2 regions of the Streptomyces sp. NPDC001100 genome follow, and region 1 is predicted to be linked to the other one. Evidence: riboswitches for the same ligand, from Rfam matches in the RefSeq annotation. Region 1 holds a riboswitch; the other holds the start of a gene.
The links. Region 1 has a riboswitch for cyclic di-AMP ahead of ACWDEW_RS04275 (transglycosylase family protein). Riboswitches for the same ligand answer to the same signal wherever they lie in the genome.

Region 1 (4,812 bases):
GATGACAGTTCCTCAAGTCTGTGATCTTCACGTGATCTACGTGGCATTAACTTGTGACAAGTGATCGACTGCGGCTACGTTCGAATACCAGCGCGGCGCCCCGCAGCACCCGCCGCGCGCTCCCCCCAGTCGTCACGCGAAAGGCCTCCGCATGCTCTCCGGGAACGGTCGTCACCGTCGCCCCCGTCAGGCTCCGGCAATCCTCGTCGCCGCCGGCGTGACCGGCTCCGCCATCGCCATCCCGCTCCTCGGCGCCGCCGCCGCGAACGCCGCCGACGGCACCACCTGGGACAAGGTGGCCGAGTGCGAGACCGGCGGCTCCTGGAGCGAGAACAGCGGCAACGGCCACTACGGCGGCCTCCAGCTGACCCAGGACGACTGGAGCAAGTACGGCGGCGAGGACTACGCCCCGACCGCCGACCTCGCCAGCCGCTCGCAGCAGATAGCCGTCGCCGAGAAGATTCTCGACGCCAAGGGCACCTCCGAGTGGGTCACCTGCGCGCTGGTCGCCGGCCTCACCACGACCTCGGGTTCGACGAACGTCGACACCGGCCTCGCGAGCGACTCGCCGTCCACCGGCGCGACGGACTCCTCGGGCTCCGCGGACTCCGACGGCTCCTCCGGGTCGTTCGGGCTGTCCGACTCCAGCAACACCGACCCGACCCCCTCCGATTCGGCCGGCACCTCCGGTGACGACTCGCAGAGCCCCAGCCCCTCCGCGACGGACAAACCCACCAAGTCAGACAAGTCCACCACCTCTTCGGCGGGCGACAGCTCGGCCACCGAGTCCCCGAAACTCGACGAATCGGACAACTCGCAGCAAGCGGTGGGCAAGTGGAGCCTCGTCGACACCGGCGCGCTCGACGACACCGCCGACCAGGGTGTCCAGCAGCAGAGCGCCGGCAAGCACCGCGGAGCGAGCGCCGAGGAGGACGCGGTGCCGCAGGCGTACACCGTCCGCGCCGGCGACTCCCTCGCGTCCATCGCCGACTCCCTTGGCCTCGACGGCGGATGGCGCGCGCTCTACGCCGAGAACAAAAAGGTGATAGGCGCCGATCCGGCCGCGATTGTCGCCGGTCAGACCTTGGACGTCAGTGCTGAAACGGGCGGAAAGTAGCAGCAAAACAGCGGGAGTTCGCGTCACACTTCGCGGCGAATGTCCGCTTTGGTGAAAGTGTGGGATGAGTCTCAGAAGCCCTGATCGTCTTTGAAATTCCGCCGATTCCGTGTCTACGGTCAAGGCCGCTCGTCACCACGAGCCCCGGCTGCCGCACACGCCGAGTCCTGCCAGCGGCCTCCGGGAACATTCGTCGCGTCAAGCGCCGTAGGCAGGAGCGGGGGACCCAAGGTAAGTGCCGGGCCCGGCAGTTGATGCCGAGTGCGGCTTGGGGTGAAGCCGTGCACCGAGAGGTGCGCGGCCGGGCAACTCACACGGCCCGAACCCGACAGCTCACCTCGTAGGCGTCGGTGAGGGGATTGGGATTTTCCATGCTGTTTTCCAGCAAGGGCAAGCACCGCCGTCCGTCCAAGGCCACCCGCGTCGCCACGCTCGCCGGCGTGACCGGCGTCGCCATCGCCGCCCCGCTCATGGCGACCGGCAGCGCCTCCGCCGCGACCGCCTCCGAGTGGGACACGGTCGCCAGCTGCGAGTCCGGCGGCAACTGGTCCATCAACACGGGCAACGGCTACTACGGCGGTCTGCAGTTCTCCGCCTCGACGTGGGCCGCGTACGGCGGCACCGCCTACGCCTCCACCGCGAACCAGGCCTCCAAGTCGCAGCAGATAGCCGTGGCCGAGAAGGTTCTCGCCTCCCAGGGCAAGGGTGCCTGGCCCGTCTGCGGCACCGGCCTGTCGGGCGCCGCCTACTCCGGCGGCAGCTCCAGCTCGTCGAGCAGCTCGAACGGCTCAAGCTCCTCCAAGAGCACCACCGAGCGCTCCACGTCCAACACGACCGCCTCGCGCTCCGCCGAGCGTCCGGCCGCCAAGAAGACCGTCTCCACCCCGACCGGCAAGAAGGTCAAGAAGGGTGACGGCGAGTACAAGGTCGTCAAGGGCGACACCCTCAGCTCCATCGCCGAGAAGCACAAGGTCAAGGGCGGCTGGCAGCACCTGTTCAAGCTGAACAAGGACATCATCGACGATGCCGACTTCATCTACCCGGGCCAGCAGCTCCACCTTAAGTAGCTCTCAGCTGAACCACAGCGCCCTCACATCCGCGGACTCCACCATGGAGACCTCGTGAGGGTCACCCCCGTCCCCCACGGGCTCCCCGCCCCGGTGCGTGTTCCCCCGTACGCACCGGGGCGGGGCCTTTTTGTGTCCGCTTCGGGAAAGCTTTTTGTTCCGTTCGGAAACAATTTACTCTCGGTTCTGTCCATCAGGCGGCCGACCGGATGGCCAATCGCCCCGAGCCGGTTAGGCTCGTCTCGCAGAGCCGCTGCGGTGTTGCCGTAGCCGCGTCAGACCCCAAGAAGGAGATGCTCGTGCCGTCCATCGACGTCGTCGTAGCCCGGGAAATCCTGGACTCCCGAGGCAACCCCACGGTCGAGGTCGAGGTCGGCCTCGACGACGGCAGCACGGGTCGTGCCGCCGTTCCGTCCGGCGCCTCCACGGGTGCCTTCGAAGCCATCGAGCTGCGTGACGGCGACCCCAACCGCTACGGCGGCAAGGGTGTCGAGAAGGCCGTCCTCGCCGTCATCGAGCAGATCGGCCCGGAGCTCGTCGGCTACGACGCCACCGAGCAGCGCCTGATCGACCAGGCCATGTTCGACCTGGACGCCACCGACAACAAGGGCTCGCTCGGCGCCAACGCCATCCTCGGCGTCTCCCTCGCCGTCGCGCACGCCGCGTCCGAGGCCAGCGACCTCCCCCTCTTCCGCTACCTGGGCGGCCCGAACGCGCACCTGCTGCCCGTTCCGATGATGAACATCCTGAACGGCGGCTCGCACGCCGACTCGAACGTGGACATCCAGGAGTTCATGATCGCCCCGATCGGCGCGGAGTCCTTCTCCGAGGCGCTGCGCTGGGGCGCCGAGGTCTACCACACCCTCAAGAAGGTGCTGAAGACCAAGGGCCTGTCCACCGGCCTCGGCGACGAGGGCGGCTTCGCCCCGAACCTGGAGTCCAATCGCGCCGCCCTCGACCTCATCATCGAGGCCATCAAGCAGGCCGGTTACGTCCCCGGCGAGCAGATCGCGCTCGCGCTCGACGTCGCCGCGTCCGAGTTCTACAAGGACGGCAAGTACGAGTTCGAGGGCAAGTCCCGCTCGGCCGCCGAGATGACCGAGTACTACGAGGAGCTCGTCTCCGCGTACCCGCTCGTCTCCATCGAGGACCCGCTGTACGAGGACGACTGGGCCGGCTGGAAGGTCATCACCGACCGCCTCGGCGAGAAGGTCCAGATCGTCGGCGACGACCTCTTCGTCACCAACCCCGAGCGCCTCGCCCGCGGCATCGAGGAGGGCACCGCCAACGCCCTGCTCGTCAAGGTGAACCAGATCGGCTCGCTGACCGAGACCCTGGACGCCGTCGAGATGGCCCAGCGCAACGGCTTCAAGTGCATGATGTCCCACCGCTCCGGCGAGACCGAGGACGTCACCATCGCCGACCTCGCCGTCGCGGTGAACTGCGGCCAGATCAAGACCGGCGCCCCCGCCCGCTCGGACCGCGTCGCCAAGTACAACCAGCTGCTGCGCATCGAGGAGATCCTCGACGACGCCGCCGAGTACGCGGGCCGCTCCGCGTTCCCCCGCTTCAAGGGCTGAGACCGGTAACGGGCTGACCCCACCAGGGTCAATCCTTCGCCAGTCGTACGTACGTCCCCGCACCCGGTCCCGTACCGTGTGCGGGGACGTACGCACGTGTGAAGGGGAGGCGGGACATGGCCGTGAAGGACCGGGACCGGTTCTCCACCGCGACCAGGCTCAAGCTGCTCGGCGAGCAGACGGCGGCCCGTGTCTACCGCTCCCAGACCAAACGGCAGGCCCGCCGCTCCCGGCTCACCGGCCGGGCGGCCCTCCTCGCACTGGTGCTGTGCTCGCTGATCGTGGCGCTGGCGTACCCGATAAGGCAGTACGTCTCCCAGCGCGCCGAGATCTCCGAACTCCAGCGGCAGCAGGAGCAGGCCCGGCAGCGCGTCGAGCAGCTCCGCGACCTCAAGGCGCGCTGGCAGGACGACTCGTACGCGGAACAGCAGATCCGGCAGCGGCTGCACTACGTGATGCCCGGGGAGACGGGCTACATCGTGATCGACCCGGACGCGGCCAAGCAGTCGCGTGCCGAGCTGGGGGCGGCCGACCGTCCCTGGTACGCGAACGTCTGGGACGGCGTGGACAAGTCCGACGCCTCCGACCAGTGAGAACCACCAGCGAGAACTGACCCATAGAAAGACGTCCTGAAGACAGTCATGGAAACGCCCCCGCCGTCCACTCCGCGCACCGAGCCCACCGACGCGGATGTCGAGGCCTTCAAGCAGCAGCTCGGGCGTCCGCCGCGCGGCCTGCGCGCGATCGCGCACCGCTGCCCGTGCGGACAGCCGGACGTGGTGGAGACGGCCCCCCGCCTCCCCGACGGCACGCCCTTCCCGACGACGTACTACCTGACGTGCCCCAAGGCCTCCTCGGCGATCGGCACGCTGGAGGCGAACGGCGTCATGAAGGAGATGACGGCCCGGCTGCAGACGGACCCCGAACTGGCCGCCGCGTACCGTGCCGCGCACGAGGACTACATCGCCCGCCGCGACGCCATCGAGGTCCTGGAGGGCTTCCCGAGCGCGGGCGGCATGCCGGACCGCGTGAAGTGCCTGCACGTCCT
Region 2 (4,812 bases), on a different contig from region 1:
CTGGTCCCTGGACCTGCTGAGCGGCTCGGTCAAGGCGTGAGACGTATGTAGCGAGCAGTACCTCCCCCCACCGCACTGAACCGGCAGAACGAGGACCATGACCACCAGTCCGAACGGACGCCGCAAACCGCCCACCATCCACGACGTGGCCCGGGAGGCAGGCGTCTCCCGGGGGACCGTCTCCCGCTTCCTGAACGGCGGCCACTACGTCTCGCCGGCCGCCCGCACCGCCGTGGAGACGGCGATCAGGAAGACGGGCTACGTCGTCAACCGGCACGCCCGCTCCCTGAGCACCGGACGGTCGGACTCGGTGGCGTTCCTCCTCACCGAGCCGCAGGAGAAGTTCTTCGAGGACCCCAACTTCAATGTCCTGCTGCGGGGTTGCACCGAGCACCTGGCCCGCCACGACATCCCCCTGCTCCTGATGCTGGCCTCCTCCAAGGACGACCGCCGCCGCCTCACCCGCTACATCACCTCGGGCCACGTGGACGGAGTCCTGCTGGTCTCCAACCACAGCGGCGACCCGGTGGCGGCCGAACTCCGCGACGCCGGCATCCCGTTGGTGGCCTGCGGCAAACCGCTCGGCCCCGCCTCCAAGTACAGCTACGTGGCCGCGGCCGACCGCGACGGCGCCCAGGAAATGGTCCGCCACCTCATCTCCCGCGGCAGACGCCGCATCGCCATGGTCACCGGCCCGCTCGACGCGCCGGGCGGCCCCGACCGCCTGGCCGGCTACCGGGACGTCCTCACGGAGGCGGGCCTGCCCCACGACCCCGCACTCGTCGTGGAAGGCGACTACCGCCGCACGGGCGGCGAGGAAGCGGCCCGCAGACTCCTGACGCGGGCCCCCGACCTGGACGCGGTGTTCGTGGCGTCGGACCTGATGGCTCTGGGAGTCGTCAACACCCTCCAGCAATCCGGCCGTTCGGTCCCGGATGACATCGCTGTCGGAGGCTTCGACGACTCGGCGGCGGCCACGGCGATCACCCCGGCCCTCACGACCATGCGCCAGCCCTACGACCGCATCAGCGCCGAAATGGTCCGCATGCTGCTCGCGCAGATCGCCGGCGAGGACACGGCGGGCGTGATCCTGCCCACCGAACTGGTGATCCGGGAGTCGGCATAACCGCCGTAACTGTCAAACCAACCGGAACTCGGGTCAACGTATGTGAAGGCAGCAGCCGTCCGGTTCGTGTCGAGTCGGTGGGGCGTTCCATCCGTATTCTCTGATCATGGCCGCACCCCTCGCATATGCACTGATCGCCACCGACCTGGACGGGACGCTGCTGCGCGGCGACGACACGCTCTCCGACCGGTCCCGCATCGCACTGGCGAGGGCGTCGGCGGCCGGCGCCCGGCACCTGGTCGTCACCGGCCGGCCCGCTCCGAGGGTGCGCCCGCTCCTCGAAGACCTCGGCAGCAGGGGGCTCGCGGTGTGCGGACAGGGCGCGCAGTTGTACGACGCCGGCGCGGACCGTCTGCTCTGGTCGGTCACCCTGGACCGTGAGCTGGCGGAGACCGCGCTCGGCAAGATCGAGGCGGAAGTGGGCCAGGTGTTCGCGGCGGTCGACCAGGACGGAGTGGACGGCCTCACCCTCATCGAGCCCGGCTACTTGATGCCGCACCCCACGCTCCCCGCCGTACGGGTGGGCAGGCGCGACGACTTGTGGTCCGAACCGATCAGCAAGGTGTTGCTCCGTCACCCCGCCCTGGAGGACGACGAGTTGGCGTCCACGGCCCGCTCGGTGGTCGGTTCCCTGGCCTCGGTCACCATGTCGGGTCCCGGTACCGTCGAACTCCAGCCACTCGGCATCACCAAGGCGACGGGCCTCGCCCTGGCGGCCCGCCACTTGGGCCTGACCCCGTCCGACACCATCGCCTTCGGCGACATGCCGAACGACATCCCCATGTTCGACTGGGCGGCCCACGGAGTGGCGATGGCCAACGCCCACCCCGAACTCAAGGCGGTGGCCGACGAGGTGACGAAGTCGAACGAGGACGACGGCATCGCGCTGGTCCTGGAAAGACTCCTCGACTGAAGCGTCTTTCAGGGGCGCGGGAACCGCGCGACCAGCCACGACGGCGCGGCAGACGGACAGACAACCCGTCGTGGCTGATCCGACAGTCTCTAGTAAGCCCCGTACACGTTGTCGATGGAGCCATACACGGCCGCCGCGTAGTTGCAGGCGGCGGTGATGTTCGCAACCGGGTCGTACGGATCGAACGAAGTCCCGGCAACGTGATACGCGTTGAACGTCGGGTCGATCACCTGGAGCAGCCCCTTCGACGGCGTACCCGCCGCCGCGTTGGAGTCCCAGTTGTTGATCGCGTACGGGTTGCCGGACGACTCACGGATCACGTTCCGGTAGATCCCGTTGTACGTACCCGGAATTCCCTTCTGCGCCATGATCGCGAGCGACTCACGGATCCACCCGTCAAGGGTGTTGGGGTATCCGGCGAGCGTGGTCGACGAGGTCGTGGCGGCCGAGGCGGTGGTCGCCCCGACGACAGGCAGCGCGAGGATCGCGACACCGGTACCGGCGACAACGACACGGCGGACAAGGCGGGCGCGGCGGGACTGAGCGGATGCAGGCATGACGAGGTTCCTCTCCGTCGCCTGCGAGGTGAGCTGTCGGGTTCGGGCTGGGAGGTGCCCGGCCACGCCCTCACGGACGTGACTTAACCCCGAGCCGTCCCGGTCGCAGCGACCGGTCCGGCGACTTACCTGGGTCCCCCGCTCCTGCCGTGCGAGAAGTTCGTGACTGGGATGCCGGGCGGCGGCAGGATTCGGCGTTCCGCTCGACAGGCCCGGAAACTATGCGAGAGCACATGTCCGGAACAAGTGGCGGAATCACACCTAACCCCTATTGACCTTGGTCTGAGGCGTATGGGGCACTTGATCCTTTGCGTAAGCCAAGGTTCAACTGTCAATAACCACAAGGGAAACGTAAAAACGCAGGACCACAGGCCACGCACACAAACGCGTGACCCAACTCACGGCGAGATAAAGAACGGCAAATCGGGCATTCGTCCTCAACTGGCAGTTCTCGGAATCCTTTTCTCCCAAGTGCGGTGAAAGATCACTTCGCTGCCCTCGGTGCAGATCACCTCATTCGAGGTAATAAAGTCCGTTTCGTCGCAGGTGATCTCGGACCGCGTCCGCACGGTCGTGTCCCATCCCAGCTCCGGCCGATGCAGCCGGATCGTCCAGTCGGACCGCGTGCGGGCGGACAAAGGGTCCGACTCGTCGATCGTGTACGTCTCCAGCGCGTCCTCGGTGAATTCGAGCCCGTCCGGATACACCCGCGTGCCGCCGTACCGGGGATCCACCTCCAGCCGCCACTCACCCTTCGCCACATCCCGCACGACCAGCCGCTCGGGCCGCGGCTCGTCCAGCGTGGCGGGGTGGTTGACCCCGATCGGCGCGGCCTCCTCGGGCTCGTCGAAGCGAATGTCGTACGTCAACTCCCTTTCCCGCACCGGAAGTTCCATCGCACATCCCTCCGGATCCAGCGTGAACCCCGCCCCGGACTCCGGCTGCGGCCAGATCCAGGGCCAGTACGCCGACGACACCGCGAGCCGGATCCGATGGCCCGGCGGAAACGCGTGCCCGATGCCGTTCAGTTCGAAGGTCACGTCCTCCGTGGTGCCCGGCGTCCACGGCACCGCCCGGTCCCGCCCGTGCCGGGCCGACAGGTTCAGCACACCGCGGGTGACCAGCGTCGACGACCCGTCCGGCGCGACATCGCACAGCCGCGCGACCACCTGCCCGCGCGGCACACCGCAGGTCAGCCGCAGCCGCACCCTCGGCCGCCCCAGTACCCACGTCTCGGCCGGCACCTCGAACTCGAAGCACGCCGACCGCGCGTCCTCGTCCCGCTGGTCCGGCGGCAGGTCGGCGTCGTTCCCGAACGGGAAGAACCGGCCCGCGTCCACACCGGTGTGCATGGGGGAGCGCACCAGGACGGGCGCGCCCCGGAGGCCGTACGTCGTCGTCTTCACGTGGGGCGAGGGCCACGTGGGCTCGCCGACCCAACGGCCCGGCAGGGTGTCGTAGGCCGTGGCCGGAGGATGCGAGTCGCTGACGTAGGCCCGCAGCGGAGGTTCCTCCATGACTCCCGTGTCCTCGCCCTTCAGCCAGTGGTCCCACCAGCGCAGCGTCTCCTGGAGGAAGCCGATCGCGGGTCCTGGCGGCAGGCCCCGGTCGGGGTACTGGTGGGACCACGGTCCGATCAGACCGCGCACCCGGTCGGGCGGGAGGTGTTCGACGAGCCGCAGGACCGTGTCGCGGTACGGGTCGTGCCAGCCGCCCACCGCCAGGACGGCGGCGCCGATCGCGCCGTAGTCCTCACAGACGCTGCCGTGCCTCCAGTAGTCGTCGCGGAGCTGGTGGGCGAGCCAGGTGTGGATGAACGGGTCGATCCGCTCCAGGCGCTTGAGCCACATGTCGCGCCAGACCAGGCCCGCGTACTCGGGGTCCGGCGGGCGGGCGACGAAGGCGAGCATGGTGGCCGCCCAGGCGTGCAGGTCGACGGCGAGGGCCGAACCGCCCATGTAGTGCACGTCGTTGTCGTAGCGGTCGTCGGTGGAGCAGACGGTGACGATCGCCTTCAGCGGTTCCGGCGCGAGGGCGGCGATCTGGAGGGAGTTGAAGCCGCCCCAGGAGATCCCGAACATGCCCACCTTGCCGGTGCACCAGGGCTGCGCGGCAAGCCAGTTGACCACCTCGACGCCGTCCGCGAGTTCCTGCGCGTCGTACTCGTCGCCGGGCGCGCCCTCGCTGTTGCCGTGGCCGCGCACGTCGACCCGCAC

Region 2: linked by a shared signal. The riboswitch ahead of ACWDEW_RS26545 (transglycosylase SLT domain-containing protein) and the one ahead of ACWDEW_RS04275 (transglycosylase family protein) in region 1 are both predicted to bind cyclic di-AMP.

What each region holds. Positions count from the first base shown of each region.
Region 1 is NZ_JBSFKO010000002.1:441,266-446,077, reverse strand. Features, by position in the region: gene ACWDEW_RS04280 (transglycosylase family protein) at 152-1,117, shown strand; cyclic di-AMP (ydaO/yuaA leader) riboswitch at 1,311-1,479, shown strand; gene ACWDEW_RS04275 (transglycosylase family protein) at 1,489-2,184, shown strand; gene eno (phosphopyruvate hydratase) at 2,478-3,764, shown strand; gene ACWDEW_RS04265 (FtsB family cell division protein) at 3,881-4,357, shown strand; gene ACWDEW_RS04260 (DUF501 domain-containing protein) at 4,406-4,812, shown strand, end outside.
Region 2 is NZ_JBSFKO010000019.1:25,538-30,349, reverse strand. Features, by position in the region: gene ACWDEW_RS26560 (carbohydrate ABC transporter permease) at 1-40, shown strand, start outside; gene ACWDEW_RS26555 (LacI family DNA-binding transcriptional regulator) at 98-1,126, shown strand; gene ACWDEW_RS26550 (HAD family hydrolase) at 1,233-2,039, shown strand; gene ACWDEW_RS26545 (transglycosylase SLT domain-containing protein) at 2,129-2,596, opposite strand; cyclic di-AMP (ydaO/yuaA leader) riboswitch at 2,600-2,771, opposite strand; gene ACWDEW_RS26540 (CocE/NonD family hydrolase) at 3,034-4,812, opposite strand, start outside.